4 regions of the Nocardia grenadensis genome follow, and region 1 is predicted to be linked to each of the others. Evidence: riboswitches for the same ligand, from Rfam matches in the RefSeq annotation. Region 1 holds a riboswitch; each other region holds the start of a gene.
The links. Region 1 has a riboswitch for cobalamin ahead of ACQPYS_RS11255 (FecCD family ABC transporter permease). Riboswitches for the same ligand answer to the same signal wherever they lie in the genome.
Positions count from the first base shown of each region.

Region 1 (7,899 bases):
GGCAATCGGCGGTCTGCGCGGCCTCGGCGTAACTGAGTCCGAGAAGCTGGGTCAGTACGAACGCCTCGCGGCGGTCGGCCGGGAGATGGTGCAGCAGGTCGGCCACCACCATGTCCTCGCCGATATCGCTGTCGTGGCGGTCGCGTCGCTGGTCTATCGCGGTCTCCCAGTCAGCGCCGCCGCTGGTCCGCGGACGGGACGAAGCGTTGCGCAGCCGGTCGATCACCGCCCGCCGGGCGATCGAGAGCAGCCAGGTACGGGCCGTCGACCGTCCGGCGAACCGCGGCAGACTGCCCAGCGCGCGCAGGAAGGTTTCCTGGGTGAGATCGTCGGCGGATTGCACGTCGGTCAGATGGGCGACGAAGCGCCACACATCGGTCTGGGTGCAGCCGATGAACTCGGCCAGGGCGGTGCGGTCGCCCGCGCCTGCGGCCAGCGCCAGCGCGGTCAGCTCCTCATCCGAGGGCATGACGGCGTACCGGGTCGGGGCCGGTGTGTCGCACGAGGCCGGAAGGTGGTCGGTAGTGCTGCCCGGGCCCGGGCAGCACGCGAGGATGCGTATTCATAGCGACGAGTTCTCTGGTCGGGACGCGGGCGCGGTCACGCGGTCACATGGGAGTCCGCCCGCGTGCCTGCTCGGCGCGCCGACGGAGTCGCGAGACCGCGTCGCCGCTGCGCCGGTGACGGGACACCCGCCGTACACAGGCGAGCGTCCAGCGGCGTCCCGGAAGAATTCCCGAGCAGCTCAGCCGGTCACTGTGTCACGACGGATTCTGGATAGTGCTGGAAATCCGCCCGGTGGGCCCCGGCGGGCCATCGCGTGGCGCAGGAATTCGACGCCGGTGGCCGGCGTACCGAGTTCGGCCGGGGGACGCGCGACAACCGCGGCGGCCGTGGGCGGCATCGGCGGGACGAGCAGCAGCAGGGGCAGCACGATCCGGGTGTACAGCGTCGCGGTGAGCGTGAAGGCAGTGCGCTCGCCCCACCACAGCCAGAGGCCGCACAGCACGGCGGCGAGGCAGTGCGCTGCCAGCATGGCCGGTGTGCCGGTCGCGGTCGGCCGGGCGGTGGTCGCGGCGTGGCCGGTATATCCCCCGGCGGGGGCGGCGGCGAACCACAGGTGCAGGACACCCTGTCCGGCCAGCAGCCCCGCGGTGATCGGGAGCAGACCGCGTTGCCGGTCGGCGACGGACCAGGCGAAGGCTGCGCAGAAGCCGACTGCGAGACCGAGGGTCGACAGGGAAATGGAATGAGCGGAAGTCAGGGCGTGGCCCGACGCCGAGAGCAGGACACAGATCAGCGCGAAGATCCACGCACGGCACGCCCGGGTGAGCGGGGAGCGGTGCGCTGGACTGATCATGGTGATCGCTATCGTCGCACCTTTTCCGGAACAGCGGTGGTCTGGGGCGGGGGACCGGGCGGAGTGAAACGTCGCAGCCGCCCCGATCCGTTCACGGCCGGTGGTCTCGGTGCAGCACACGGTGTACACCAGCGCGCCGGCGGTGACTGCGCCGGCCACCGTGGCGAGTGCTCGGAGCAGGCTTTAGCAGAGTGCTTTGGACGAGCCCTGGACAGGCGGTATCGGCCGCGGCGTGGGGCATCTCGCCAGCCGATATCGTGGCACCGGCCACCGCGACAGCCGTCACGCCGACCCACACCGTCCGCGCCGAGAGCATCCCGATATCCATCCCGTCTCTCCGGAGGTCCGTCGGACGTTCGCCCGCCGCAGATCAGTAGTCGGCGTGGCCGGGTGGGTGGTTCCGTGACCGTGCAGAAGTGAGGTAGCTCTCGTATGCGAGGTGGCGGGCGTATTCCCCGGCCGTCCACCCGAGATGGTCGTATGCCCGGTCACCGTGGCCGGATTCGATCGGTGCTCTCAGTAGCCTTTGGAGCGGAGGAAGTCCGCGACGGTGACCACCGCCTGTGGGTTGCGGGGGCTTTCGACCAGTGCGGCGTAGGGCAGGGCGATGATGTTGTTCTCACGGACCGCTGTAGTGCCGGCCATCAGCGGGTGGGCGCGCAATTGCTCGATCTTGGCCTGCACCGAGTTCTGCGGACCCGCGCCGTAGTCGACGATCACGATCGCCTGCGGATCCCGCTGGGCCGCGGCCTCCCACGAGGTGGTGGTCCACGAGTCGTTCAGGTCGTCGAAGATGTTCGTACCACCTGCTCTCCGGATGATCTGTGACGGTGCGGCGGTGCGGCCGGAGGTGAACGGTTCCGGTGTGGCGCTGTCGAACAGGAACACCCGGGCCGGATCCTTTCCGGCCGGTGCACCGTTACCGGCCGCGGCGACCTGGTCGCGGTATTGCGCGACGAGGTCGTCGGCCTTCTCGCGCACATCGAAGATCTCGCCGAGATTGGTGAGGTCGGCGTAGAGGGCGTCGAGCGGTTCCATCACCCCCCGGCGGGTGGTTCCGGGCTGTCGGCATGCTTCGGTCAGCTGGTACGGGACCGCGCCGATCGAGCGCACCCAGTCCGGGGTGAGGCCGGTGGTCTCCTTGAAGCCGTAGTTCCAGCCGGCGAAGACGAAATCGGGGTCGGCGGCCTGGACGACCTCGCGGGTGAAGGCGTCACCCAGTGGCGTTACGCGCTCGAACTCGGCCTTCCACGGTGAACTGGCGATATCGCGTTCCTTGCCGGGGTGGCTGGTGTAGCCGACCAGGCGATCGGCCAGGCCGAGGGCGAGCATCATCTCGGTGATCCCGGTGTCGTTGGTGACCACTCGCTCGGGGATGCCGTCGACGGTGAGCGGGGCGCCGCAGTTGGTGACGGTCACCGACTCGCCGCTCGCGTTCTTCGGAGCTTCCTGCACATCGGCGCCGCACGCTGTCGTGCCGAGTACGCACGCGAGGGCGATCGCCGTGATCAGCCGGGACGATCTCATCTACTGTTCCTTTTCGTCGAAGATGATCTGCGGGACGCCCAGCCTGGGGTGCGTCACGATATGGCCGCCGATCGAGAACCAACGGGTGATCGTCTCCGCGGTGATCACCTCGTGCGGGCGGCCCGAACAGACGAGCCGGCCCCCGTGCAGGACGAAGATCCGATCACAGTGCTGGGCAGCCAGATTCAGGTCGTGCAGTGCCGCGATCACGGTGATGCCCAGTCCCCGTGCCGCGGACAGCACGCTGTACTGGTGGTGGACGTCGAGGTGGTTCGTCGGCTCATCCAGGACGAGCACTCGCGGCTGCTGGGCGAGCGCCCGCGCGATCAGGACCCGTTGGCGCTCACCGCCCGACAGCGACAGGAAGCCGCGCGCCGCGAGATGTCCGATATCGGCTGTTTCCATCGCCGCGGCGCAGATCTCCCGGTCGCGTCGCCGCGTGCCGCGCAGCAGCGCGGTATGTGGCAGGCGCCCGGTGGCCACGACCTCGGCCGCGGTGAAATCGAACGGAGTACTCGTATCCTGAGTGAGCGCCGCGATTTGGCGGGCGTTCTCCCGCATGCTGATCGCCGCGATATCCGTCCCATCGACCAGAACCCGTCCCGTCGTCGGGGACAACGCGCGGTAGAGGCAGCGCAGCAGGGTGGACTTACCACTGCCGTTGGGCCCCACGATGCCGAGGAACTGGCCCGGCCCGGCGGCCAGGGTCACCGCCTCGACGACCGTCGTACCGTCGAACTCGACCGTGACCTTCTCGTAGTCGACCCGCATCAGCTGTGCTCCACCAGGGCTCCGCGGCGGCGCATCAGCAGCACGAACACCGGCACTCCCACCGCGGCGGTGATCGCGCCCAGCGGCAGCTCCTGCGGAGGTATGAGGGTCCGCGCCAGCAGGTCCGCCGTCACCAGGGACACCGCGCCCAGTAAGGGCGTCACGACGGTGAGTCGCTGATGGTCGGCGCCTACCAGCAGTCTGGCGATATGCGGGACCACCAGACCGACGAAGCCGATCGCCCCGCATATCGCGACGAAGCAGCCCGTCATCGCGGCGGAGACCACGAACAGGAGCAGCCGGAACCGGGACGGGTTCATGCCCAGTGCGGCACCGACCTCGTCGCCCATCGACAGCGCGTTGAGGTGCCGTGCGTACACGGTGATCACCGCCAGTCCGATCACGGCGACCGTGGCGATGAGGGGCACCATGTGCCAGGTGGCCCCGGCCAGGCTCCCGAGTAGCCAGAACATCACCGAACGGGCCGCATCCCCGTGCGGGGCGAGGAACACCAGCACCGTCGTCGCCGCGGAGAAGCCGTAGCCGAGGGCGGTGCCGGTGAGCACCAGCCGCAGCGGTACCAGCCCGGAGGCCGAGCGGGCCATCAGATAGACGAGCACTGTGGCGGCCAGCGCCCCGGCGAAGGCCGCGGTGGACAGTGCGTAGATCCCGAGCGCGCCGAAGACCCCGAAGAGTACGACCGCGGTCGCGCCCACCGAGGCGCCCGACGAAATCCCGAGCACATAGGGGTCGGCGAGCGGGTTGCGGACCATGGCCTGCACCAGCAGTCCCACCCCGCCGAGCCCGGCCCCGACCAGGGCGGCCAACAGTACCCGGGGCAGCCGCGAGTCGATGACGATCCGGTAGTCGGCGATATCGTCGGCGACCACGGTGGCGCCGCTGAGCTCGGCCCACAGGAACCAGACCGCGTCCCGCCAGGGGACGTGCGCCGCGCCCAGCGTCAACGCCAGGACGGAGACCACCGCCAGTACCGCGATCAAGCCGGGGACCAGCACGGCGATCGGGAGCCGCTGCTTCTCGACAGTTCTCTTCGGCCCTGCACTACCCGCACCGTCTCGAAACGGGCGCGCAGGCAGGCGACTGGCGCACGGACCCATACCTCGTCAACCGCTCCCTCGGAGTCGACAACAGGCCGCGCCGCCGGCACGACCACGCGGGCAGGTCTTCGGACTCGCGGACATGACGCCGACCGGCGTCGCCTACTGGCGGTCGCTTCCCGGGCGGGGCGCCCAGTGCTGATGACCGCGGTCGTTTCCACATACCGCTGCGGGGCAGCTCCGGATTCCCACCGGATTCCCTCTTGCGAGCCACGCGTCCAGGGACGAGCGGCAACCAGCGCTTGGTCACACTAGCATTCGGACCCGCGGGCCGTCCGTCTCTCGCCCTCCGGCTACGTAGCGGCCGCTGCTTTCGGAGCACCGGCCCCCGCGCCGGAAGCCTCCGGTCCCCGGCTTCGGAGAAGCCGAGGCGGGGACTACGTATACAGTCGTCGCCGCGCGGTGGTGGAAGGTGCCGGCAACCCTCGACTGTAGCGCGGCTGATCGGACCACCATTGCGTCATTGATCGAACACCACACCGCCCCAGCCTCCAGGATCCCGGTTCCTTTGAGCCGCAAGCAGTGCCAGGCGACTGGGCGCTCGGGGTCCCCGGCGTGGCGATCGAAGATCACCCACCTGCCCCGGTGGTTGCGGCGGTCAGGTCGGCGTCGAATAGGCAGGCCGGGAGGCATTCGATCCAGCCCGCCCGGCCCCACTGTGTGCCGTTGGCACCAAGACCGAGCCCGGAAAGCTCACTACCAGCGCAGACGCCGATCACATAACCAAATTCGGCTGGATTGCTAAGGGGCCGGTGTCAGTAGTACCTATTCGGCTACGGATGCGAGCCGACCGCCGGATACATCATGCTTGATCTGCGGCGCCGCACAACTCATGGCGGCCGCGAAACCACCACACAGAGGTTTGCTGGACGTCATCTCCGCATGAGCCGGGTAAACCGACAGCTGAAGGCAGGACAGGGTTGATTTACCGACCCGACAACAATGTCGGACAGCATGCGGACGGACCGACCAGCACGGCGGCGGTCGATGGATATCGCAGAGGAGTTCACGGGACTCATCGTCTCTCGAATCCTGATGTCATCGCGGACCCTTCCGGTTACCGCCATGGGTGCGACCTCATCGCTGTTCTCGTCGATGGCTCGACCGGATCCGATCTCGCCGGAGACCATCTGCATGCGGCCGTGGACAACGCGAGCCGACTTCGTCGTTCGGCGGAGCGACCTCCTCGAAGATACAAGCCTCTTCGCAGCTTCGGCGATGGCCGTTCTCGTGGCCGGGCCGAGCTTTCTGCACGAGTATCGGTGCGTTGCAGGGAGTGTGTTCGCGCCTCGGATGGGCAATGGAATCCCAACCGGCGCCGAATCGTCCGGCGAAAGTATCGGACCAGCGGCTCGAACGCCTCGACCGATACCTGAAAAGTTTCCTGTTCGAACAACGTCGGCCGGTACCGAAGAGTTATACGAGAGGTATGGTCCCACGATGCAGCAAGTGCTGAAGAGGATGATGGCGACAATCGCGGGGGATGCCACCAGGACTTTCGGCCTTGCGAGCAGCGCTATCGTGCGAAATATGCGCCGATGCGCGCACTTCGGTTTCGAGTCGGCTCATGTGGTGACCGCAAGTAGTCAAGAAGCAAGTACGCTCTTTCGGAGGGACGGGACGTCCGAGCGGGAGGGCTCATCGCACGGCGGCTCTGCGAACAGGTCCGCTCATCCGAAATTCGGTAATCGCCCAGAGCGGATCATGTATCACTATACTTCCGACGAAGGTTTGAAAGAAATCCTGAGGAGCGGCAAGCTTCGCCCATCGCGGCGGGGACTCGATGATCCACCAGGGCAATTCCTGACAACGATCGAGCCGGGTACTCGAAGCGATGTAGATCTGGCGGACATCCTCGGCCTCGGAGTAAGGCTTTCCCACTACATAGCGATTGATGTGGCGCACTTGCCGAAGAGAAAGATCGTCGATATGGGCGACAGCACGAACTATCTGATCCGCAATCGCCGATCATTGCGCATCGACCGACTTGTCGTCGACGCCGGTGAGAACCCGGTCTTCCTTCCGTGAAAGGTCTCGTCGTTGCACAGGCGACCAGACCACGCGTGGTTCTCGAGGTTCGCAGGGGATTCGATCGATGTCGACCTGGAAGCTTTCAGTGGTCGGCCGGGCAGGTGCATCGCTCGCTGCGAGCGGCCCGGGGTGTCCTGGTCGTCCTGAAATATGCTGTTCTACATGAAAGTCCGCCGTCGTCGGGGTTGCGGCGCTAAATGGCCGATATCATGTTGGGAAACAGGGCTTGCAGTCTGATTTCGACTGCTCGCGACAGGATGTCGGCAGTTGCGGGCGACTACGCGCGCATATTCGCGAAACCTTCCGGAGTCGCGGGGCGAGAGAATCTTCCGTGGGCGGTGGCCGAGTTCACCGGCGCCGATCGATTTCGACAGTCCCGTACCGGCGAACCCAGTGCATCGCACAGGCTATCGCCCACGCATAGCGGGACGAGCGCCGGCGGCGACCGCGAACCCCGATGCGATAGTTCCGGGGGCGCCGGCTCCGGTGGTGGACCACCCGGAATGCGGGGCGGCGGACAGCACCCTGGCGATTTCGTTGTCACTCTTCCCAACGGAAAGAGATTGCAGTGCCGTACCGAGGGGCCGGAGGACGGGACACCGATAATCCAGATCCACGGAACGCCGGGCAGTCGAGTGGACACCGCCCCGCCCGAACTCCTCGATCGCGTGAACGTCCGGCTGATCACCTACGATCGCCCGGGTTACGGTGGCTCGGACCTACAGCCGGGGTTGATCGTTGCCGATTCCGCCGGGCATGTCCGGGCGATCGCCGACCATCTCGGGATCAGTGAATTCGCTGTCGTGGGTAGGTCGGGCGGCGCTCCGCACGCGGCGGCGGCAGCGGCCGGCCTGCCGGACCGGGTCACGCGGCTCGCACTGCTCGTCCCTCTCGCGCCGCCCGATGTGATGAAAAGTGGGTATTTCAAGGGAATGGACCAGCAGGCCGGATTGGACCTCTCGGCCTCGGACGATATCAAGATCGCGCAGAGTATAGCTGCGTGCGACGACAAGATAGCAAATTTCAATAATCACCCCACTGATCCGACAAAGATCATAGGTACCGACTGGGATGAACTCGGCGATAAGGATA
Region 1 covers NZ_CP192054.1:2,477,326-2,485,224, forward strand. Annotated here, with positions in the region: gene ACQPYS_RS11235 (sigma-70 family RNA polymerase sigma factor) at 1-469, opposite strand, end outside; gene ACQPYS_RS11240 (hypothetical protein) at 746-1,360, opposite strand; gene ACQPYS_RS11245 (ABC transporter substrate-binding protein) at 1,877-2,887, opposite strand; gene ACQPYS_RS11250 (ABC transporter ATP-binding protein) at 2,888-3,658, opposite strand; gene ACQPYS_RS11255 (FecCD family ABC transporter permease) at 3,658-4,776, opposite strand; cobalamin riboswitch at 4,821-5,031, opposite strand; gene ACQPYS_RS11260 (HYD1 signature containing ADP-ribosyltransferase family protein) at 6,217-6,804, shown strand; gene ACQPYS_RS11265 (alpha/beta fold hydrolase) at 7,311-7,899, shown strand, end outside.

Region 2 (7,899 bases), 120 kb from region 1:
GCTGAAATCGCGCCCGCGCGGGGCCGTGCCTTTCATCGGGCGGGTCGTCACTCGCCCGCCGGCCCAGCGGAAGAACAACTCCGGGCTCACGCTGAGGACCGCGTGCTCGCCGGTGTCGATGTAGGCACCGTAGGAACAGGTCTGGGCGGCGAGCAGGTCCGCGTACACAGCGGTGAGATCACCGGAGATCGCGGCATCGAGCCTGGTGGTCAGGTTGGCCTGGTAGATCTCGCCCGCCGCGATGCGCTCACGGACAGTGGTGACGGCCCGGTGGTAGCGCTCGACGGAATCGGCCATGCGCCAGTCGCCGACACGGTACGACCCGGGTCCGGCCACGTCCAGCCGGGTGTCGGTGTGAAAGACGTGATCCGGTGGCACCGCGGCGAACCAGCACAGCGGCATCGAACCTGCCCCGGTGTGGTCCCGGACATGCAGCGCGGGGTCGAATGCGGGAGCCGCCTGGTAGGACACGAATCCGTATACCCAGTTGCCGCGGCGAGCCAGTTCCTCCGCGCGGGACAGCGCGGATTTCACACCGTCGAGTGTCCGCGCGCTGATCACGGCACCCGGATCCCGGAATACCGTGCTCCGTCCGCTCCGGCGATCGTCGAAACGCGCTGCACCGAACATCGATCGTCCGGAGTTATCAGCCACAGGGGTGTTCCTCATCTTGTCCAAGCCGTAGGCCGTCGCTCGGCCGTTGCGGTTTCCGCAGTCGGGTAGCCCGGTCCGGGTCGACTGCCACAGCGCTCGCAGTGTCCGCTACCTGCCGACGGCAGCCGACGGAGATCGCGTCGCCGGCCGAGGCGCTGCTGTCACTTCGTAGCCGAGATCGGTGAGCACCTGGGTGGTGGCCTTGGCGAAGTTGAGGGTGATGAAATGCAGACACGGCGCACCCTCGTCGATGAGCCGTTGCGCCATCTCGGTGGCGATCTCGATACCTGCCGCGCGGACCGCCTCGCGGTTCTCCTGCGGGCCGTCCCCCGCGGCCTTGCGCAGCCGATCCAGTACCGCGGCCGGCAACTCCCGCCCGGACAGCTCCACCGCCCGGCGCACGGTGCGTAGTGAGGTGATCGGCATCAGTTCGGGGATGATCGGTTTCGCGCCCTCGATCGGATCGTGCGCGGCGATGCGATCACGCAACCGCAGGTAGTGCTCGATGTCGAAGAACATCTGGGTGATCGAATAGTCGGCTCCGGCGCGGAGTTTCGCGGCCAGGAAAGCGGTGTCGGTCTCCAGATCCGGGGACCGGTGATGGCCCTGTGGGAAGGATGCGACACCGACATCGAAGTCGCCGAGATCGCGCACGACCCGAACCAGTTCCTCGGCATAGGTGACACCGGCCGGATGCTTTTGCCAGTCCCCGAGCGGGTCGCCCGGCGGATCTCCGCGCAGAACGAGGATATTGCGGATGCCGCAATCGGCGTAGGAACCGACGAGCGCGCGCAGTTCGGCCAGACTGTGCCCGACCGCGGTCAGATGCGCTATCGGCAGCAGGGTGGTCTGCTGGGCCAACTGCCCGGTGATGCGAGCGGTGCGGTCCTTGGTCGAACCACCCGCACCGTAGGTCATCGACACGAACGCGGGATGCATGCGCTCGAACTGCCGGACGGTGCGCCACAACCGGGCCTCACCATCGGCGTCCCGGGGCGGGTTGAACTCCACGGAGAACGGAACCCGCGTCGTGGAGTGGGCGCGCAGGCTCTCGACCACCGATCGGGATGCGGGCACCGCAGGGGCGGTTCGGACGGCATGGCCGGTCGGCGTGCGGTCCGCGGGGAAAAAGTGCATGAAGGCCTCGGGCTGGAAGGGAAACGCCGCGGAACCGGGGCGCCCGCCGGGCGGGCGCCCCGGTCACAGGTCAGCGAAGCGCCTGGGCCGCCGCGACGAGATTACGCAGCGAGGCGATGACCTCGTCGGTGCGACGGGTCTTCAGACCGCAGTCCGGGTTTACCCAGAGCCGTTCGGCCGGAACGGCTTTCAGCGCGAGCGCGAGGGACTTCTCGATCTCCTCGGTGCCGGGCACGCGCGGCGAGTGGATATCGTAGACACCCGGGCCGACACCCAGGCCGAACCCGGCCGCGTTGAGGTCGTCGAGCACCTCCATATGCGAGCGCGCCGCCTCGATCGAGGTGACGTCGGCATCCAGCCCCGCGATGGCCCCGATGACCTCACCGAACTCCGAGTAGCACAGGTGGGTGTGGATCTGTGTGGCATCGGCGACGCCGGAGGTCGAGAGCCGGAACGCGTCGACCGCCCAGTCCAAGTAGGCGGCCTGATCGGCCTTACGCAGCGGCAGCAGCTCACGTAGCGCGGGCTCGTCGACCTGGATGATGCCGATACCGGCCGCCTCGAGGTCCACCGTCTCGTCCCGGATCGCCAACGCGATCTGGCGGGCGGTGTCGGCGAGCGGCTGGTCGTCCCGGATGAACGACCACGCCAGGATGGTGACCGGGCCGGTCAGCATTCCCTTGACCGGCCTGCTGGTCAGCGACTGCGCGTAGGTGATCCACTCGACGGTCATGACCCGCGGACGGACCACATCGCCGTAGACGATCGGCGGGCGCACGCACCGGGTGCCGTAGGACTGCACCCAGCCGTTGATCGTCGCGGCGAAGCCGTCGAGCTGCTCGGCGAAGTACTGCACCATATCGTTGCGCTCCGGCTCCCCGTGCACCAGCACATCGAGACCGATCTCCTCCTGCAGCGCGATGACCTCGGCGATCTCGGCACGCATCCGGGTGTCGTATTCGGCCCGGTCGATCTCGCCTCGGCGCAATTCCGCGCGGGCCACCCGGATGCGGCTCGTCTGCGGGTAGGAGCCGATGGTGGTGGTCGGCAGCAACGGCAGGTTCAGCCGCTGCTGCTGTAGCACGCGACGTTCGTCGGCCGGGGTGCGGCGCACCGTGTCAGCGTCCAGTCCGGCCAGCCGCTCACGTACCGACTCGACCCGCAGCCGCGGGTCGGACTTACGGTCGGCCACCGCCGTGCGAGCAATCTCCAGAGCCTCCGCGACAGTGCCCTCGCCCTCAGCGAGAGCGGTGGCCAGCACCCGGATTTCGGCGATCTTCTCCGCGCCGAATGCCAGCCAGCTGCGCAGGCGCTCGTCCAGATCGGTCTCGGGCGCGAGGCTGTAGGGCACGTGCAGCAGCGAGCACGAGCTCGACACGGCCACCGACACTCCGGCATCGCGCAGCCCGGTCAGCTGCGGAAGCGCGTGATCGGGGTCGACGCGCCAGATATTGTGACCGTCGACGACACCCGCCACGATCAGCTTGTCCGTGATCGACTGCGCCACGGCCAGGTCCGCATCGCCACCGGCGACGAGGTCGACGGCGATACCGTCGATGCCGGTCTCCGCCAGCACCGGCAGCGCCACCCCGAGGCGGCCGAAATAAGCGGCCACCAGAATGGCCGGGCGCGCCGACACCTGAGACAGTCGCTGGTAGGTGGAACGCACGGCCGCCAGCTCGGCCTCGGTCAGATCGGTCACCAGCGACGGCTCATCGATCTGCACCCACTGCGCACCGGCCTCGGCGAGCAGGTCGAGCAGCCGCTCGTAGAGGGGCAGCAGGTCGGGCAGGCGCTCGAGCAGGTCGCTGCCGTCCACCGACTTGGCCAGCTTCAGGAAGGTGATCGGTCCGACGACCACCGGGCGGGCCGGCACGCCCAGAGCCAGCGCTTCGCGCAGCTCGGCCAGCGGCTTCTCCGGATGCAGGGAGAACGCGGTATCCGCGGCGAGTTCGGGCACCAAGTAGTGGTAGTTGGTGTCGAACCACTTGGTCATCTCCAGCGGAGCGACCTCGGCGTTGCCACGAGCCGCCGCGAAGTAGCGATCCAGCTCATCGGCGATCCCCGACACCCGCTCGGGCAACGCACCGAGCAGCACGGCGGTATCGAGCACCTGGTCGTAATAGGAGAACGTGCCCACCGGCACCGAATCCAGCCCGGCGTCCCGCGCCGCGGTCAGCGCGGTGGTGCGCAGGTCCGCGGCGACAGCGTGCAAGCCCTCGGCATCGAGGCGCCCGGCCCAGTAGGACTCGGTAGCGCGTTTGAGCTCCCTGTTGGGGCCGATGCGCGGGAGCCCCAGCACGGTTGCGGAAAAAGTAGTGTGCGGGTTCGACATCAATGAACTCCATGGTCAGCAGCGATGACCGCCACCCATTCAGAGCGCACACTGGCGGAGCCCATGAAGCATCGTTCCCGTGCCCGGGTCCACTCGGCGTAACGCCCGATCCACGAGGCGACGACCACCGGATACGGCGTATCCGGTACAACGGGCAGGTCTTCGGACTCGTGGGCATCGACCCCTCGAACGGGTCGACCCCGGCGCTCGAGGCCCGGGGCTGGTCCTACCGACCGTCGCTTCCCAGGCAGGCGCCCAGTGCGGGTGACGGCTGTCGTTCCCACTCACCGCTGCGGGACAGTCCCGGATTTCCACCGGGTTCCCTCTCACTCGACGATGCGAACACCACCGAGCTTCGACACCATCGGACGGATCAGGGGCTCCTCGACTCCGCCTCCGGCGAACCAGCTGCGCCGACAAATATAGCCAACTCCGATCGGATCGCGAAAGACGGTTACCTCACATCGGAGGTGAGCACTGGATAGCCGCTCCGTACCGGGCCCGGTTCCGGGAACACCTACAGCAGGGAATTCAGCCGGTCCGGAGCGGAGCAGACCAATGGCTCCGAGCCGATCCGGACCAGACCTCGAGCGCCCAGCTCGCACCGGGCGACGCTTCACCGGGGTGGCCCCCGACTACGCAACCGGGCCGAAGGCAACGGCACCGGCGCGGCTCCCGGCCGGACTATCATGAGCGAGCAGCTGGTTCGCGTTCATCTCCGGCCGACCTGGATTCCCAGGCACGGGTGAACGCGTCGAAACCGGATCCTGGGATATCCCGGGATCCGGTGAGAGGGAACCCGGTGGGATTCCGGGACTGTCCCGCAGCGGTGAGCGGGAACGACCGCCGTCATCGAGCACTGGGTACTCGCCCGGGAAGCGACGGCCACTAGGTCGGCCGAACAGGCCGGTGCCCGCGAGTCCGAAGACCTGCCGCTGCGCCGGGCACGCCGTGCCCGGCGGCCACCGCCTCGTGGATCGGGCGCGCGGACCGGCTTCCCGACCCTGCGGAGCGCTGCGCTCCGGGCGACGCCATATCGCCCCTCAGTGGTCGGCGGTCGATGCTGCCCGTGGGCGGTGGCGGCCGTCCGCAACGCACTGGAGACGATCATCGTGGCAGTCCCGCCCCCGCCGTTCACCGCAACCGTTCTCGGCCTGCCCCGGCCCGGACCCGACCGAGAACTCGAACGCGCCGTCGAGGACTATCGGTCGGGGACCGCCGATCCCGACCAGCTCCACGCCACCGCCCGGGCCCTGCGCGAGGCCCAACTCAGCGCGCTCGCCGACGGAGGTTTGGACTCCATCCCCGTCGGCACCTCCGCCTACGGCGATCATCTGCTCGACACAGCCTTCATGCTCGGGGCCGTGCCCGCTCGAGTGCTCGACCTCGCCGACCCGTCCGATCGCTACCTCGCCGCCGCGCAAGGAACCGGCACCATCGACGCCATGCGGACGGCGCCGTGGTTCGACACCGGTCACCGGTACCTCGTTCCCGAGATCGACCGGCAGACCCGTTTCACCCTCGACGCCGGGAAGCTGCTCGCCGAGCTGGCCGAGGCGACGGCGCTCGGTGTACCGGCCCGCCCGGTAACGATCGGCCCGCTGACCTTCCTGACGATGTCCCGGCACACCACCGGTGACCCGCTCGACCGGCTCGCCGAGATCGTTCCGCTCTACCAATCCCTTTTCGAACAGCTCGCCGACGCGGGTGCGTCGTGGGTACAACTCGACGAACCGATTCTCGGCACCGCCCTCACCACCACCGAACTGTCCCGGCTGCGCGCGGCCTACGCCGCCCTGTGCGGCACACCACACCGGCCCGCGGTCCTCGTCGCCACCCCGTTCGGGCACAACCACACCGCCCTCGCCGCACTGGCCGATATGGGCATCGACGGCGTCGCACTGGATTTCACCGCGGGGGCCACGCTCCGGTCGGTCGCCTCTGTCCCGGCGCTGACCCGCAAACTGGTCGTCGCCGGTGTGGTCGACGGGCGGACCATCGAGCCCACCGATCTCGATACCGCGCTGAGCACTCTCGGCGCACTGCTCGGCATCGCCGGTTCGGTGGCCGTATCGAGTTCGTGCTCGCTGCATGTTCCCACCGCGCCGGCATCGGCACCCGGCCTCGACACGCGGCGACCGGACCGCGGCGCGGACAAGGTCGCCGAGATCCGAATCCTCGCCACCGCTCTGACCCGCGGAACCGAGGCCGTGGCCACCGAACTGCGTGCCGCGCGGGAATCGAGCGAATCCCGTCGCACGATGAGCTGACCGACAGGCCATGGCCGCGCGGCACCGGACAGCATCGCTTCCCCCCGGGGCGAGGCCACTCGCCCGGCACCGGTCAGATCTTTATCGCAACGATGCCTTCTTCGGCATCGTTGTCGGCGACCATCCGGACCGAACGTGTGTAGCCTCCCCTGCCGAGACTTGGTTCGATGACTCGCCGGGTGTTGTTCCACTACCTATCGCCGATCGGCAGACCTGCACGTTGATTCTGGAAACGGAGGCGTTGTGGACTGGGAATTGTGGCAGCGTAGTTGGGATCAGCAGCAAGAGTTCTATCTACCGGAGCGCGAGGAACGGTTCCGGGTGATGGTGGATGTGGTGGCGGCCGCGGTAGGGCCGGCACCACGTATTCTCGATCTGGCCTGCGGAACAGGCACTATCAGCCGGCGTCTGTTCGACCGTCTTCCGGACGCGAGATCGTTCGCGGTCGATATCGACCCGACGATGCTGGCGATGGCCCGCGGATCGTTCGAGGGAGATTCACGCATCACCTTCGCGACCGCCGACCTGGCCGAGCCGGGCTGGATGGAATGCCTGCCGGTCGAGCCGTTCGACGCCGTTCTGACCGCGACGTCGACGCATTGGATGCAGACCGAACCCCTGGCCCGGCTCTACACCGACCTCGCGAAGGTGGTCCGGCCGGGCGGTGTGTTCGTCAACGCCGATCACATGCCCGATCCGGAGACCCCGATGCTCAACGCGATAGACGAGACCGTCCAGCACGCGCACCAGGACCGCGCCCGCGCGATGGGCGCGCTGGATTGGGAGCAATGGTGGGCGAAGGTGGCTTCCGACCCGGACTTGGCCGTGGCACACGAGGGCAGCCGAGCGATCTTCGACCAGCACGCCGGGGGCGCGGAGCACCCAGCCGCCTGGCACTGCCTGCGGCTGAAAGAAGCCGGATTCCTGGAGGCCGGGGTGGCGTGGCGATCGATCAACGATGCCATGGTGGTCGCGATCAGGTAACCGGACAGCCGCTGTCCCGGTATGGGTACCGACTATGACCGGGGCTTTCTACGCCGCAGGCCGGTGTCCTGGCGCCGCGCCGGCGACAGGACACCGGAGGCTGTCAGCCGACGACTGCCTTCTCGACACTCTCGATCAGCGCGGCGCGGGCGAGGGTCGCCTGCGCCATCTTCACATGCGCCGCGTCGACCAGGACGCTGTCCACACCGACCGCGCCCCGGCCCTTCGCCTCGGCTTCTCGGTAGGCAGCGATATTGCGTTCGGCCAGCGCGATCTCCGCCTGAGTCGGCGCGTAGACCGTATTGGCGATCGGCACCTGCACGGGGTGGATGGCCCATTTGCCGGTGTAGCCGAGCAGCGAGGCGCGGCGGGCATCACGCTCGTAGCCCTCGGTGTTCGCGTAATCCGGGAACGGGGCATCGATCGCGACGACACCGGCGATCCTGGCCGCGACGATCACCTTGGCGCGGGCGTAATGCCAGAAGTCGCCGGGGTAGTCGCCGAGGGGTTCGAAGTTGG
Region 2 covers NZ_CP192054.1:2,353,054-2,360,952, reverse strand. Annotated here, with positions in the region: gene pabB (aminodeoxychorismate synthase component I) at 1-534, opposite strand, end outside; gene ACQPYS_RS10740 (methylenetetrahydrofolate reductase) at 763-1,791, opposite strand; gene metE (5-methyltetrahydropteroyltriglutamate--homocysteine S-methyltransferase) at 1,862-4,126, opposite strand; cobalamin riboswitch at 4,263-4,485, opposite strand; cobalamin riboswitch at 4,895-5,077, shown strand; gene ACQPYS_RS10730 (hypothetical protein) at 5,173-6,396, shown strand; gene ACQPYS_RS10725 (class I SAM-dependent methyltransferase) at 6,640-7,380, shown strand; gene ACQPYS_RS10720 (HpcH/HpaI aldolase/citrate lyase family protein) at 7,484-7,899, opposite strand, start outside.
Region 2: it holds a riboswitch for cobalamin, as region 1 does, so the genes downstream of both, metE (5-methyltetrahydropteroyltriglutamate--homocysteine S-methyltransferase) here and ACQPYS_RS11255 (FecCD family ABC transporter permease) in region 1, are expected to answer to the same signal.

Region 3 (7,899 bases), 2.2 Mb from region 1:
CGCACGTTCGCGAGGTCGGCGGTGGCGTCCCGCAGCATCTCGATCCGTTCGTCGATCGAGAACATGCCCTGCTTCTTCTTGTTGATCATCACCGTGATCACGACCTCGTCGAACTGCTCGGCGACCCGCCGGAAGACATCGAGATGGCCGTTGGTCACCGGATCGAAGGATCCCGGGCACAAAGCTCCTGCCATGGGTCAGACGCTAGCAGGTTCTTCCGGTTCCGCCGGGGTCGCGCCGACGTACACCGCCGACTCGATCCGGGTCTCCCCGTAGCGCCGCGCGACGCGACTCTCGAAGCCTGCGGGCCAGGCGATCTCGGCCGACCGCGCGGAACGCTCCACCAGCAGTAACGCCTCCTCGGCGAGCCATCCGTGCGCGGCGAGCGCCGTGAGATCGCCCTCGACGGCCGCGGTCGGCAGTTCGTAGGGCGGATCGGCGAACACCAGATCGAAAGCGCCCGCGCCGCCGTGGGCGAGCACCTGCGTCACCGTCCCGATCCGCACCTGCGCACCACCCAGGCCCAGCTCGGCGATATTGCCGCGCAGCACCCCGGCCGCCCGCCGGTCCGATTCGACCAGCAGCGCCGCGGTGGCACCGCGCGACAGCGCCTCCAGCCCGAGCGCGCCCGAGCCGGCGTAGAGGTCGAGCACCCGGGCGCCCGCGAGGTCCATCCACGCCTCGATCGAGGAGAACACGGCCTCCCGGACCCGGTCCGCGGTGGGCCGGGTTCCGGCCGGCGGCACCTTCAGGCGCCGCCCACCGGCGGTCCCGGCGACGATCCGGGTCATTCGGATTCGCGCTCGCCCAGCTCGACCAGCAGATCACCGCCCTCGACCTGCTGCACCTGCGCTATGGCCACCCGACCCACCACACCGCCGCGCGGCGCGGTGATGGCGGCCTCCATCTTCATGGCCTCGATGGTGCCGATGGTGTCGCCCGAGGCGACCGTTTCGCCTTCGGCCACGGTCAGCGTCACGACACCGGCGAAAGGCGCCGCGATGTGATGCGGGTTGTTCTTGTCGGCCTTCTCCGCGGCCGGGACCTCACTGGCGATGGAACGGTCACGCACGGAAACCGGCCGCAACTGTCCGTTGAGGATGCACATGACCGTGCGCATCCCGCGTTCGTCGGGTTCGGAGATCGCCTCCAGACCGATGAGTAGGATGACACCCTTCTCGAGCTGCACCCGGTGTTCCTCACCATGGCGCAGGCCGTAGAAGAACTGATTGGCCGACAGGCCGGTGGTATCGCCGTATTTCTCCCGATGCGCCAGGAATTCCGCGGTCGGGCCGGGGAACAGCAGCCGGTTGAGGGTCGCGCGACGCTCGTCGGAGGTACCGGCCAGACCCGCTTCGTCCGCCTCGGACAACTCGGATTCGGGTTTGGCCGCGCCCCGGCCGGCGAGCGCCTTCTCCCGGAACGGCTCGGGCCAGCCACCGGCCGGCGTGCCGAGTTCCCCGCGCAGGAAACCGATCACCGAATCCGGGATGTCGTAGCGACCCGGGTCGGCGGCGAACTGCTCGATATCGATCCCGGAGCCGACCAGCGACAGCGCCAGGTCACCGACCACCTTGGACGACGGCGTGACCTTGATCAGCCGGCCCAGCAACCGATCCGCGGCCGCGTATTTCGCCTCCACCTCCTCGAACCGATCCCCCAACCCCAGCGCGATCGCCTGCTGACGCAGATTCGACAGCTGCCCACCGGGGATCTCGTGGGTGTAGACGCGGCCGGTCGGCGCCGGCAGACCGGATTCGAACGGCGCGTACACCTTGCGCAACGCCTCCCAGTACGGCTCCAGATCACAGACATTGCGCAGATCGAGCCCGGTGTCGTATTCGCTGTGCGCGGCGGCGGCCACGATCGCCGAGAGCGCGGGCTGACTCGTGGTACCGGCCATCGCCGCCGACGCGCCGTCGACGGCGTCGGCGCCGGCCTGCCAGGCAGCGAGATAGGTGGCCAGCTGCCCGCCCGGAGTGTCGTGGGTGTGCACATGGACCGGCAGATCGAAATTGCTGCGCAGCGCGGTCACCAATTTCGCCGCCGCGGGCGCGCGCAACAGTCCGGCCATATCCTTGATCGCCAGCACATGCGCGCCCGCGTCCACGATCTGCTCGGCCAGTTTGAGGTAGTAGTCGAGGGTGTAGAGCTTCTCGTCCGGACCGGTGAGATCACCGGTGTAGGACAGCGCGACCTCGGCGATCGCGGTACCGGTTTCCCGGACCGCGTCGATGGCCGGGCGCATCTGGTCCACATTGTTCAGGGCGTCGAAGATCCGGAAGATATCGATACCGGTCTCGGTGGCCTCGGCCACGAACGCCCGGGTCACCCGCTCCGGATACGGGGTGTAACCGACAGTGTTGCGACCGCGCAGCAGCATCTGCAGGCAAATATTCGGAATCGCCTCGCGCAGCGCGGCCAGCCGCTCCCACGGGTCCTCGTAGAGGAAGCGCAGCGCCACATCGTAGGTCGCCCCGCCCCACGCCTCGATGGACAGCAGCTCCGGGGTCAGGCGCGCCACATGCCCAGCCACATCGAGCAGGCCGTTGGTGCGTACCCGGGTCGCCAGCAGCGACTGGTGCGCGTCACGGAAGGTGGTGTCGGTGACCCCGACAGCCTTCTGTTCGCGCAACGCCCGGGCGAAACCCTCGGGGCCCAGCGTCAGCAGTTTCTGCCGCGAACCGTCCGGCGGCGGCACCGCCAGGTCGATGGTGGGCAGTTTGTCGTGCGGGTACACCGCGGTCGGCCGGGCGCCGTGCGGTTTGTTCACCGTGATGTCGGCCAGGTAGTTCAGGATCTTGGTACCGCGGTCGGCGGATTCGCGGGTGGCCAGCAGTTCCGGACGCTCGTCGATGAACGATGTGGTGATGCGGCCGGCGGTGAAATCGTCGTCGCCGAGTACCGCGAGCAGGAACGGGATATTGGTGGTGACACCGCGGATCCGGAACTCCATCAGCGCCCGCCGGGCCCGCGCCACCGCCGCCGGGAAGTCCCGGCCGCGGCAGGTGAGCTTGACCAGCATGGAATCGAAATAGGCACCGATCTCCGCGCCGAGATTCGCGCCGCCGTCGAGCCGGATACCGGCGCCGCCGGGGGTGCGGTAGGCGGTGATGCGGCCGGTATCGGGACGGAATCCGTTGGCCGGGTCCTCGGTGGTGATCCGGCACTGCAGCGCCGCACCGCGAATGGTCACCTTGTCCTGGCTCAGCCCCAGATCGCCCAGGCTCTCCCCGGCCGCGATCCGCAACTGCGACTGGACCAGATCCACATCGGTGATCTCCTCGGTCACCGTATGTTCCACCTGGATCCGCGGATTCATCTCGATGAACACGTGTTTACCGCGTTCGTCGAGCAGGAATTCCACCGTGCCCGCACAGCTGTACCCGATCTGCCGGGCGAAGGCCACCGCGTCCGCGCAGATCCGGTCCCGCAACTCCGGATCCAGATTCGGGGCCGGGGCCAGCTCGATCACCTTCTGGTGCCGCCGCTGCAGCGAACAGTCCCGCTCGAACAGGTGCATCACATTGCCCTGGGTATCGGCCAGGATCTGCACTTCGATATGCCGCGGGTTCACCACGGCCTGCTCCAGGAACACCGTCGGATCACCGAACGCCGACTCCGCCTCGCGCGAGGCCGCCTCGATCGCTTCCCGCAGCCCGGACCGCTCGGCCACCCGGCGCATACCGCGCCCGCCGCCACCGGCGACGGCCTTCACGAATACCGGGAACTCCATGGATTCCGCGGCCGTCAGCAACTCCGCCACGTCGGCCGAGGGTGCGCTCGAATCCAGGACCGGCAGCCCGGCCGCGCGCGCCGCGGCGATCGCGCGGGCCTTGTTGCCCGCCAGTTCGAGAACCTCGGCCGACGGTCCGATGAAGGTGATGCCCTCCCTCGCGCATGCGGCGGCCAGATCGGGATTCTCCGAGAGGAACCCGTAGCCGGGGTAGATGGCGTCGGCGCCCGCGGTCTTCGCCGCCTCGATGATGGCGTCGACCGAGAGGTAGGCCCGGACCGGATGACCTTCCTCGCCGATCTCGTATGCCTCGTCCGCCTTCAGGCGGTGGACCGAATTACGGTCCTCGTGCGGGAAGACGGCAACCGTTCCGATACCGAGCTCGTACGCCGCACGGAAGGCTCGGATGGCGATTTCGCCGCGGTTGGCAACCAAGACTTTCGAGAACATTGAACCAACGTACCCGGCGTCACACCCAGGATCGACAGCGAAGTCCACTTCGCAGAGTTTTCACAAGGGGGTATTGCAAGGGTGCGAAAAGGAGTTCACCGTGCCGTCATATCTCACCACCCGCGGCCCCCTGCGGCGCGGTGCCGGAACCCCAGCCAATACCCCGCTATTCCGGGTACGTGATCACCACCGGCAAACGCGTCGCTGCCGCACCACGTACCGCCGCCCGCGCCCGTGCCGCGCGGGGAGATGCGGACCGCTCGTGCCGGCGCGTTATGGTGGAACCCGCAGCTGGTCCGCCGGCCGGACGACGAGGAGCCCCGAACGTCCGCCCCCGGCGCCGAAGCCCGCACCACGCGGGTGAGAGGGAATCCGGTGGAAATCCGGAACTGTCCCGCAGCGGTGAGCAGGAACGACCGCCGTCATCAGCACTGGGCAGCACGCCTGGGAAGCGACGGCCAGTAGGTCGGCCGACCGGCCGGTGCCCGCGAGTCCGAAGACCTGCCGGTTGTACCGGATACGCCGTATCCGGTGGTCGTCGCCTCGTGGAGCGGGCGCCGCCACCAGTGCTGACAACCGACCCGACCGCACGGCCGGGTCGTTCGGGGTCTCATCGGTGCCGTGCGTCCGGGAACGGCGACGGCCGTCGAACTTCAGCACTGGAGAACACCGTGACTGTTATTTCGCACACCCCGTTCACCGCAACGGTTCTCGGACTCCCCCGGGTCGGGCCGCGCCGGGAACTGAAACGGGCGACCGAGTCCTACTGGGCGGGCCGGATAGACGCGGCGCGACTACACGAGACCGGCCGCGCGCTGCGCCGGGACCAGTACGCGGAACTGACCGCCGCCGGACTGGACTCGATCCCCGTCGGCACCTTCTCCTACTACGACCAGATGCTCGACACCGCCGTTCTTCTCGGCGCCCTACCCGAGCGGGTCGCCGGGATCGAGGATCGGCTGGACCGCTATTTCGCGGCCGCGCGCGGAACCGAGTCGGTGGAACCGCTGGAGATGACCAAGTGGTTCGACACCAACTACCACTACCTGGTGCCCGAACTCGGCCCGGACACCAAATTCGGCCTGCATCCGGAAGATCTGCTGGCGCAGGTGGCCGAAGCGATCGAACTCGGCGTACCGGTCCGGCCCGTGATCATCGGACCGGTCACCTTCCTGAAACTGGCCAAGACCACCGACGGCGCGGCGCTGGACCGGATCGACGAACTGATCCCGCTGTACCGGGAATTGCTGCGGCTGCTCGCCGAGGCGGGCGCGGGCTGGGTACAACTCGACGAACCCGCGCTGGTCACCGATCTCACCGCGGTGGAACTGGCGACGGTCCGGCGGGTCTACACCGAACTCACCGCGGCGGGGCGGCGGCCGGCGGTGCTGGTGGCCACCTATTTCGGGTATCCGGGCGCGGCGCTGGAAGCGCTGGCCGCCACCGATGTCGAAGGTATCGCCGTCGATCTGGTCGCCGGCACCGAGGTCGCCGCGGTGGCGGCGGTCCCCGCTCTGTCGCACAAACTACTGGTCGCGGGCGTGGTCGACGGTCGAAATGTCTGGCGCACCGATCTCGACGGTGCGCTGTCGACGCTGGCCACGCTGCTGGGCAGCGTAGGGGCCCTGGCGGTTTCCACCTCGTGCTCGCTGCTGCACGTCCCGTACTCGCTGGAGGTGGAGACTCGACTCGACGACGCACTGCGCTCCTGGCTCGCCTTCGGCGCCGAGAAGACCGCCGAGGTGCGGGTGCTGGCGACCGGACTGAGCTCCGGCACCGAGGCGGTCGCCGCGGAACTGGAGACCGCCCGGGCCGCCGCCGCGAGCCGCCGTGCCGATCCACGGATCGGCAATGCGCAGGTACGGGCGCGACTCGCCGCGCTGGGCCCGGACGCCGCCCGGCGGGCTCCCGCCGAACAGCGCCGGACCCTGCAGCGGGAGCGTCTGCACCTGCCGCCGCTGCCGACCACCACCATCGGCTCCTACCCGCAGACCTCGGCCATCCGGCTGGCCCGGGCGGCACTGCGGTCCGGGGAGATCGACCGGGCCGAGTACGTGCGCCGGATGCGGGCGGAGATCGGCGAGGTCGTCGCCCTGCAGGAGGAACTCGGGCTCGATGTCCTCGTACACGGCGAACCGGAACGCAACGATATGGTGCAGTACTTCGCCGAACAGCTGGACGGATTCGCGGCGACCGATCTGGGCTGGGTGCAGTCCTACGGCACCCGCTGCGTGCGCCCGCCCATCCTGTTCGGTGACGTCTCCCGCCCGGCCGCGATGACGGTTGACTGGATCACCTACGCGCAGTCGCTCACCGACAAACCCGTCAAGGGCATGCTCACCGGCCCGGTCACCATCCTGGCCTGGTCCTTCGTCCGCGACGACCAGCCACTGGCGGATTCGGCCCGGCAGGTGGCCCTGGCGATCCGGGACGAGACGGTGGATCTGCAGAACGCGGGTATCCGCATCGTCCAGGTCGACGAGCCCGCGCTGCGGGAGCTGCTCCCGCTGCGTGACGCCGATCAGCAGGCGTACCTGGACTGGTCGGTGCATGCCTTCCGGCTGGCCACCTCCGGGGTGGCCGACTCCGTCCAGATCCACACCCACCTGTGCTACTCGGAGTTCGGTGAGGTGATCGACGCCATTGCCGGGCTGGACGCCGATGTCACGTCCATCGAGGCCGCCCGCTCGCGGATGGAGGTACTGGGCGATCTGAACGCCTCCGGCTTCGCCGCCGGGGTGGGACCGGGCGTCTACGATATCCACTCGCCCCGGGTGCCCGGTGTCGAGGAGATCACCGCGTCCCTACGTGCGGCCCTGGAAGCGGTGCCGGCCGAACGTCTCTGGGTCAATCCCGACTGCGGCCTGAAGACCCGCGGCCCGGCCGAGGTGGAGGCATCTCTGCGCAATATGGTGGCCGCCGCCCACGGCGTCCGCTGAATTCCCGGTCCGGGCCGCGCCACCCGCGACCCGGACCGTTCAGCCCTCCAGCTCCCCGGCTCCTGGTTCCCGGCGTTTCGTCCGCCGGGCCACACAGTGCGGGCAGGCCTGCGCCACGCGCAGCACCGGCCGGATCCGGGCCGGTGCGGACGGCCCCCGCCGCACCACCCGGCACCCTTGTCTTTCCCCCATGAGACCTGATCCTTTCCTTCGGCGTTTTACCGTTGCCAGGTTTGACGCCGGGTGTCCCGGCCCGGTTCCCAGGTACGCCGATCAGGATTTGGCCAGATATTCCAAGCGTTCGGAATCGACGGCAGCGTGCATCATCGCCGCCAGCCCGGGGTGCCGGGTCAGCCCGGGATCCTGCTCCACCACCGTGCGGGCCAGTTCCTGGGCGGCGGTGATGACCTCCAGATCGTCGAGCAGCGACAGCAGGCGCAGCGACCGGGTGGTCCCCGACTGCGCCGCGCCGAGCACATCGCCCTCGCGGCGCTGCCGCAGATCGAGTACCGAGAGCTCGAATCCGTCGGTGGTGGCGGCGACGGCCTCCAGCCTGGTCATCGCCGGACCCCCGGGTGCGGCGTCGGTGATCAACAGGCACAGCCCGGGATGTGCACCGCGCCCGATGCGGCCCCGGAGCTGGTGCAGCTGGCTCACCCCGAACCGGTCGGCGTCCACGATCACCATCACGGTCGCGTTCGGCACGTCCACGCCCACCTCGACCACTGTCGTACAGACCAGCACATCGATATCGCCGGCATTGAAGTCGCGCAT
Region 3 covers NZ_CP192054.1:4,645,390-4,653,288, forward strand. Annotated here, with positions in the region: gene coaD (pantetheine-phosphate adenylyltransferase) at 1-194, opposite strand, end outside; gene rsmD (16S rRNA (guanine(966)-N(2))-methyltransferase RsmD) at 198-791, opposite strand; gene ACQPYS_RS21220 (pyruvate carboxylase) at 788-4,186, opposite strand; cobalamin riboswitch at 4,552-4,689, shown strand; gene metE (5-methyltetrahydropteroyltriglutamate--homocysteine S-methyltransferase) at 4,867-7,125, shown strand; gene ACQPYS_RS21230 (hypothetical protein) at 7,165-7,317, opposite strand; gene recG (ATP-dependent DNA helicase RecG) at 7,399-7,899, opposite strand, start outside.
Region 3: it holds a riboswitch for cobalamin, as region 1 does, so the genes downstream of both, metE (5-methyltetrahydropteroyltriglutamate--homocysteine S-methyltransferase) here and ACQPYS_RS11255 (FecCD family ABC transporter permease) in region 1, are expected to answer to the same signal.

Region 4 (7,899 bases), 120 kb from region 1:
GCCGGAACGTCCGGTGAGAGCCAGGCAGGCACCGGCGACCAGATCGAACGAGATATCGTCGATGACGGGCTGCGCTCGATACGCGACCGACAGACCTTCCACCAGCAGCACCGGTTCCGATCCGGCACGGGGAGTTATCGGCGGCGGCGACACGGAAGGTTCGGGCACCGTGTGGTCCGCGGGTGCGTAGGAGACCACGCGGCCGCCGTCGATTTCGAGTACGTCGTCGATCAGCGGCGCGACACCGGCGAGATCGTGGGTGATGATCAGGAACGCGGTCTCGGACTCCCGGCGCACCCGCCCGAGCATCTCGACGAGATCGGCGCGGGCCCCGGCGTCCAGTCCGGTGGTCGGTTCGTCGAACACCACCAGGGCCGGATCGTCGACCAGTGCCGTGGCCAGCAGCACCCGCTGCTGCTGGCCGCCGGACAGTTCATGGGGGAACCGGCGACGGAACTCGCGATCGGTGGGTAACCCCACGCGGCGCAGCGCGTCGATGATTCCGTCCGCATCGCTCGTGGTTCGGTGCAATCGGATGATCTCGCCGATCGACGTGCCGACCCGCAGCGCGGGGTTGAGTCCGGTGGCGGGATCCTGTGGCACGAATCCGACGGCTCGGCGGTGGCGGCCGGCACGGCCGATGCCGATTGTTCCTGTCGCCGACAAACCGGGCGGCAGGGCGCCGAGCACCGCTGCGGCGAAGGTCGTCTTCCCGGCCCCGGAGCATCCGACCACCGCCAGCCCCTGTCCGGGGGCCAGCCGTATCGAGATGTCGTCGAGTAGGACCCGGCCGGTGTCTGTGCGCACGCGCAGCTGTGAAACCCGCAGGCCTGGTTCGGGACCGGATTCGGGCACGGCGGTGGCCGCGCGTGGACGGCGATAGCCGAGGACTCGGTCACTGAACATATTGACCGATACGACCAGCACCATGATGAGCAGTGCCGGCGCGAGGACCGACCAGGGTTGCAGCGCGAATCCGGAGCGGTTCTCGGTGATCATCAGCGCCCAGTCCGGCGACGGTGGTCGCATACCGAGCCCGAGGAAGCCACCGACCGCGACGATGGAGATGACGCCGGAGAACCGGACCCCGGCATCGGCGAGGACCACCGCGCGCAGGTTGGGCAGTACTTCGACCACCGCGACCCACCACAGCGGCTCGCCGCGGGCCCGCGCCGATTCCACGTAACCCGCGCCCGCGAGTTCGTGGACGGCGGTACGGACGATGCGCACGATCCAGGGCACCGACGCCAGTGACGCGGTCAGCATGACGGCCGCCGGTCCGGCACCGAGCGCGGTGGCGATCACCGCCAGCAGCAGGAACCACGGCAGGACCACCAGCGCGTCGACCGGCCGCATGATCCAGGCGTCGATACGCGGGCGCAGTCCGGCGATCAGTCCCAGCCCCACACCGAGTGCGTAGCCGGCGAGCAGCGAGACCACCGAGATCAGGAGCAGCGACCACCCGCCGTGCAGCACACGGGACAGCACATCGCGACCGATCACATCGGTGCCCAGCGGGGATGCCGCGTTCGGGGGCTGGAACGGTGCGCCGACCGGCGCGGTGGGTGAATGCGGGGCCAGTGCCGGTCCGATCGCGATCACGACCGACACCCCCGCGAGAACCAGGGACCACCAGGCTTTCCTCACCGCAGGTCCCCCTCGACCGAGGCTCGCGCGCGCGGACTGACCAGCAGCGCGACCATATCCGCCGCCAGGTAGACCGCGATTCCGAACGCGGCCAAGAGCACCGCGGCGGACTGCACGAACGGATAGTCCCGCGCCGAGATCGCGGTCAGCAGCTCCTTCGACACCCCGGGATAGGAGAAAAGTGTTTCCACGACGGCGATTCCGCCGATCAACCCCACCACCGACCCGGCGAGGGGATGGACCGACGCGGAGAGTGCGTTGGGAGCGGCGTGCCGCAGTACCAGCCGGATACCGCCGACGCCGTTGAGCCGAGCGGTCCGGATGTACTCCGAGGCCATCACCGTGGTGGTCTGCGCGCGCACCAGTCGCGCCGGGTGCGGGGACAGTCCCAGCAGCAGACAGATCACCGGCAGGACCAGCACCTCGGGCCGGTCCCAGACGCTGGTGCCGGTGGGCACCAGCGATATCGCGGGCAGTAGCCGCAACGACAGCGCCACCACGGCCACCAGCAGCACCCCCAGGACGAACGACGGGATCGATTCCATCGTGAGTGCCCCGACGCTGATCACTCGGTCGGTCCGTGATCCCGGCCGGGCACCGGCCAGCAACCCCAGTCCCACCGCCACCGGAATCAACAGCACGATCGTCAGCACCGCCAGCGCCGCGCTGTTGGCCAGGCGGTCGAGCAGCACATCGGCCACCGGACGCCCCGAGATCAGCGACTCGCCGAGGTCACCGCGCAGGAAACCGGTGACCCATTCGGCGAATCTCGCCGGCGCGGGCCGATCCAGACCCAACTCGGCACGCAGGGCCGCCAGCTGTTCCGGCGAGGGATCACCCGCACCGCGCCGGGACAGGATCACCACGGCCGCATCCGAATCCAGCATTTCGAACAAGCCGAAAACGAGCACGGTGACAGTGACGAGCACACCGATCCCGGCGACGGCGCGCCGGAGGAAATAGTGCAGCACGCGAGATCTCAGCCCTGACCGGCGAGCCAGGTGGTGGCGTAGTTCGCCCAGTCGTCGGTACCGGGGACACCGGCCCGCATCCCGCCGACATTGTTACGTGCGGCATCGGGACGCTTCGCGAAACTGTGCAGGATGTAGCCGCCCTCGTTCCACAATTCTTCCTGGAGATCGAAGTACAGCTCGCGCCGCCGGACGGGGTCCATCGCGGCCCGCGCGGCGGCGAACTTCGCATCCCAAGCCGGACGCCGCCACCCGGTGCCGTTGCTCGGTGACGAACTGGTACCGGTCTGGCCGTAGAAGTAGTCGAGACTGTAATTCCACCAGCCGATATGGGTCAGCGGGCGTTTACCGGTGACCTGCGAGAAGTAGGTGTCGGCGGCCGCCGACTCGAGTCGGACGGTGATCCCGGCGGCCTTGGCGTGCTCAGCGAACAGCGTCGCCGACTCGACCATCCCCGGCATACCGTCGGCGGTCGGCAAGACGACCTCGAGGTTCTCCTTACCGGCCGCGCGCAAGAGTTCGCGGGCACGCTGCGGATCGTAGGCGCGCTGCGGCAGGGCGTCGTTGTAGAAAGGCGCGCCCTTGCCGTAGATATCGTTACCGACCTCGCCGTATCCGTAGTAGACGGAATCGACCATCGCCTGCCGGTCCACCGCCAGCCGCATCGCCTGCCGCACCCGCACATCGTCGAACGGCGGCAGGTCCACCCGCATCTGGAAAGCGCCCATCAACCCTTCCGGCGGCACGATCACCGTCGCGGTCGGATCGCTCTCCAGATTCCGGGCCTGCAGATAGCTCAATTCGTGCACCACATCCGCCTCACCGGACAGAAACGCGTTCATCCGCGCCTCGGTCTCGGCGATCTGGATGATCTCGACCTCGTCCAGATGCGCGCGGTTGTCCCGATACCGGTCGTTGCGCCGCAGCAGTGCGCGGTCCCCCGGTGACCAGGCGCTCAGCGCGAACGGACCGGTCCCCACCGACAGTGCGCGCTCGTCGATGGTGGTGGTGCCGTCCTTGACTATGTAGCAGTACCAGCCGGCGAGCACCGACCCGAAATCGGCGATCGGTGTCTTCATCGCCACCACGACCGTCAGCTCGCCGTCGGCCTTCGTCCGCGCCATATCGACCATGGCGAGATCACCCGAAGACGACCTGGCCGGATCGAGCATCCGCTCGAAACTCCACAGCACATCGCGGGAGGTCAGCGGCGAACCGTCGCTGAACACCACACCGGGACGCAGCTGGATCCGCCAGACGCTGCCGTCGGCATTCGGTTCCAGCGCACGCGCGAGCCGGTAGCGCAGGGTGAGATCGTTGTTGTACGCGACCAATCTGTCCCACACGTTCTTCGCCACCGCGCCACCGGCCGAACTTCCGGCCTCGTGCGGATCGAGCACATCGGCGATCGCCGAACGGCCCGCGATCGCCGAGCGCAGCCGGCCACCCGGTTGTGGTGGCCCGGTCGGCGGGCCGGAAGGCTCGCCGCTGCCGCAGGCTGTCAGTATCGGAATACCGCCCAGGGCGGTGAGCCCGAGCAGTCCGGCTGTCCCGGCCAGCAGTCGCCGACGGCCGATATCGGATCGGCCCGTTGTCAAGTTGTCCATCGCCATCCTCGTGGGTGTATCCCCGAAACCGCGGCGCAGGTGTCCTGGCTCCCGGATCGACGCATCTCCACCGGCCTTCCGACCCGGGTAGGTCGTGGCCACGCATGGCGGATCGCTCCTCGGTGACAGTTGCGGGACAGCCCCGGATTCACACCGGTGTTCCCTGCACCGTGCATGACGTTACCGCGATGTCACCCCACTCGGTGATCCCCTCGGCGCAGCCGAAAATAGAGGAACTTCCGCGTATCCCCCGCATCATCGCGTCCACGCAGCTCGGGACGAGGCCGGCGTAGGCCACCGTGCGGGGCAGCGGTCCGGACCCGGCATCTATCCTGACCCGGTAGCTGGTTCGCCGAACGGTGGCTCGGGAAATCCGACCCGTCGCCGGCGTCGAAGACCCGTCCACAGTGGCCGCGGTCGAAGAGGGAACCCGGTGGAAATCCGGGACTGTCCCCGCAGCGGTGAACAGGAACGACCGCCGTCATCGGCACTGGATGTGTCATCGTCCGGGAAGCGACGGCCAGTAGGTCGGCTCGATATCGAGTCGGTGCCTGTGAGTCCGAAGACCTGCCCGCTGCGCCGGATACGCCGTATCCGGCGGTCGTCGCCCCGCGGGTCGGGTGCACTGCCGATCGGACCGGATCCGCACCGACAACGGATTCGGCGGTGGTCGGCGGGCACGCACTCGGGACGGAGACCACCCGGCGCCAACCAACGGAGTCTCTATGGCAGCCCCGACCACCCGTACATCTGTCGATACTCGGTCTCTCGGTGAGCTCGATCCCGAACTCGCCACCGCGATGGCGGGTGAGCTCGCCCGGGAACGCGACACCCTGGAGATGATCGCGTCGGAGAATTTCGTTCCGCGCGCGGTGCTGCAGGCGCAGGGCAGTGTGCTCACCAACAAGTATGCCGAGGGCTATCCCGGTCGCCGCTACTACGGTGGTTGCGAACATGTCGATGTGGTCGAGAACCTCGCCCGGGAGCGGGCCAAGGCGCTGTTCGGCGCCGATTTCGCGAATGTGCAGCCGCATTCCGGGGCGCAGGCCAACGCCGCGGTGCTGATGTCGTTGCTCGACCCCGGTGACCGTCTGCTGGGCCTCGATCTGGCCCATGGTGGCCATCTCACCCACGGTATGCGGCTGAACTTCTCCGGCAAGCTCTACGAAGTGCATTCGTACGGGGTCTCCAAGGAAGACCACCGGGTGGATATGGACAATGTTGCGGCCATTGCGCGGGAGTCTCGGCCGAAGGTGATCGTCGCCGGTTGGTCGGCCTATCCGCGGCACCAGGATTTCGCGGCGTTCCGCGAGATCGCCGACGAGGTCGGCGCCTACCTGTGGGTCGATATGGCGCATTTCGCCGGTTTGGTCGCCGCCGGCCTGCACCCCTCCCCGGTGCCGCACGCCGATGTCGTGTCCTCCACCGTCCACAAGACGCTCGGCGGCCCCCGTTCGGGACTCATCCTGGCGAAGCAGGACTACGCCAAGAAACTGAACAGTTCGGTGTTCCCGGGCCAGCAGGGCGGGCCGCTGATGCATGTCATCGCGGCGAAGGCGGTCGCGTTCAAGATCGCGGGTACGCCCGAGTTCGCCGAACGCCAGCAGCGCACGCTGACCGGCGCGAAGATTCTCGCCGAGCGCCTCACCGGCGCCGATGTCGCGGGTAAGGGCGTCAGCGTCCTCACCGGCGGTACCGACGTCCACCTGGTCCTGGTCGATCTGCGCAATTCCGATCTCGACGGCCAGCAGGGCGAGGATCTGCTGCACGAGGTCGGCATCACGGTGAACCGGAACGCCGTCCCGTTCGACCCCCGCCCCCCGATGGTCACCTCCGGTCTGCGCATCGGTACCGCCGCTCTTGCCACCCGCGGCTTCGGCGATACCGAATTCACCGAGGTCGCCGATATCATCGCCACCGCTCTCGCCGGCGGTGCCGACTTGGACGTACTGCGTGGCCGGGTCAAGAAACTGGCCAACGATTTCCCGCTCTACCAGGGCCTGGAGGACTGGAACCTGCTCGGCTGAAACCGGTTTCCGACGGCGATACCCGCACCTGGCCTGGGGTGCGGGTATCGTCGCTCGGGCCGGTTCGCCCACACAGCACCGCCTTCATCGGAAGACCCGCGCTACTCACTGGACTCGCGCCACGGGATGTGTGTGGTCGGCATGTCCACGAGGTATTCGGCGAGGTGCGTGATGTCGGCAAACAGCAGTGCGTTCTGGGATGATCTGGCAGCCGAGATGGGCGCCAAGGAGTTCCGTCGGGCATTCGTGCTGGAGTCGATCCGGACCGAGACCATGAGCTCGATCGTCGGCCAGTTGAACGCTGCGCAGCGCGCTGCGAAGCTGTCCGCGTCGGTGCTCGCGTGTGCGGTGGATTCTCGGAGGTCGACGGTTCGGCGGGTACTCGATGCGACACCGCCGAACGTACCCTTCGAATCCCTGTCGAATATCGCCGCCGCGTTGGGGTACCGCCTGGTCCTGGAACCGATGGACCAGCACGAGCGGGCGATGGTGACCCGGGCACTCGTGGGTCGGGAGATCGAGGCTCTGGACGAACCGGCTCGGGCCGATCGGGATCAGCGGGGCCAGTGAGACTTCAGCAGATCGACCGGGGATTGTGCGCCAGATACTCCGCGCCGATCTGCCGGATTTGTGCGTAGTCGCTCCCGGCGAACGCGCCGGCACCGAATTTCTTGGTCTTTCCCGCGATCACGACGAGCAGAGGCCGATCCCTTCCGATGGCGTCTTCGTCGAGCAGACAGAACAGGCGGTGCTGCGCGCGGTCTTTCGTGTTGACGCTGACCGCGAACCAGCCGGACATTCTGCCGTCCATGACTTCCCAGTGGCCGCCGCCCGCGAACTGGTCCCGCGGTGCTTCCGCAACGGCGACCACGCACGCGTACATGATGGCGCGGACCCGGGTCGGTGCTGTTCTCAGATATTCACGAGCCGGTGCGATGTGTGTCTCGGGCTGTAAGAAGTAGACGATGTCACACCGGTCCGCGGGGTGTTTCATGTTGCTGATGCCTTCTGGTTCATCGGGCGGTGGCCGCGAACTCGGCCGATCCGGGCGGTGATCACCGGTGCGCGAGGGCGGGTGCGTTGACCGCTTCGGCGATCAGCACAGCCTGGCGGGTGGGTGCGACGTCGTGTGTGCGGATGACGGCTGCGCCGCGGGCGACCGCAGTAACAGCGACGGCGAGCGAACCGGGAAGGCGTTGGCCGGGGTCGGTGATGCCGAGGACCGCACCGATGAAAGATTTGCGGCTGGCGCCGATGAGCACAGGATATCCGGTTCCGGCGAGCACATCGATCGCCTCGACAAGCGCCAGGTTGTGGGCCGTGGTCTTGCCGAATCCGAGGCCGGGGTCGATGAAGACTTCGGGCACTCCCAGACGCTCGGCGGTTTCGGCACAGGAGATCAACTGGTGGGCGACCTCGGCCACGACGTCGTCGTAGTGAGGTGCCTCCTGCATGGTCGCCGGGGTACCGCGCATGTGCATCGCGACCCACCCGACTCCGAGGTCGGCGGCGACCGGCGCCAGCGATGCGGAGACGTCGTTGATCAGCCGGGCGCCGGCGTGGACGGCGGCGCGCGCGACCTGCGCGTGGCGGGTATCGATGGACACGAGGCAGTCCCGCGACAGGGCCTCCACGACTGCGCAGACG
Region 4 covers NZ_CP192054.1:2,361,741-2,369,639, reverse strand. Annotated here, with positions in the region: gene ACQPYS_RS10780 (ABC transporter ATP-binding protein/permease) at 1-1,647, opposite strand, end outside; gene ACQPYS_RS10775 (ABC transporter permease) at 1,644-2,618, opposite strand; gene ACQPYS_RS10770 (ABC transporter substrate-binding protein) at 2,627-4,225, opposite strand; cobalamin riboswitch at 4,241-4,428, opposite strand; cobalamin riboswitch at 4,594-4,814, shown strand; gene glyA (serine hydroxymethyltransferase) at 4,951-6,252, shown strand; gene ACQPYS_RS10760 (hypothetical protein) at 6,424-6,822, shown strand; gene ACQPYS_RS10755 (hypothetical protein) at 6,827-7,123, opposite strand; gene folP (dihydropteroate synthase) at 7,308-7,899, opposite strand, start outside.
Region 4: it holds a riboswitch for cobalamin, as region 1 does, so the genes downstream of both, ACQPYS_RS10770 (ABC transporter substrate-binding protein) here and ACQPYS_RS11255 (FecCD family ABC transporter permease) in region 1, are expected to answer to the same signal.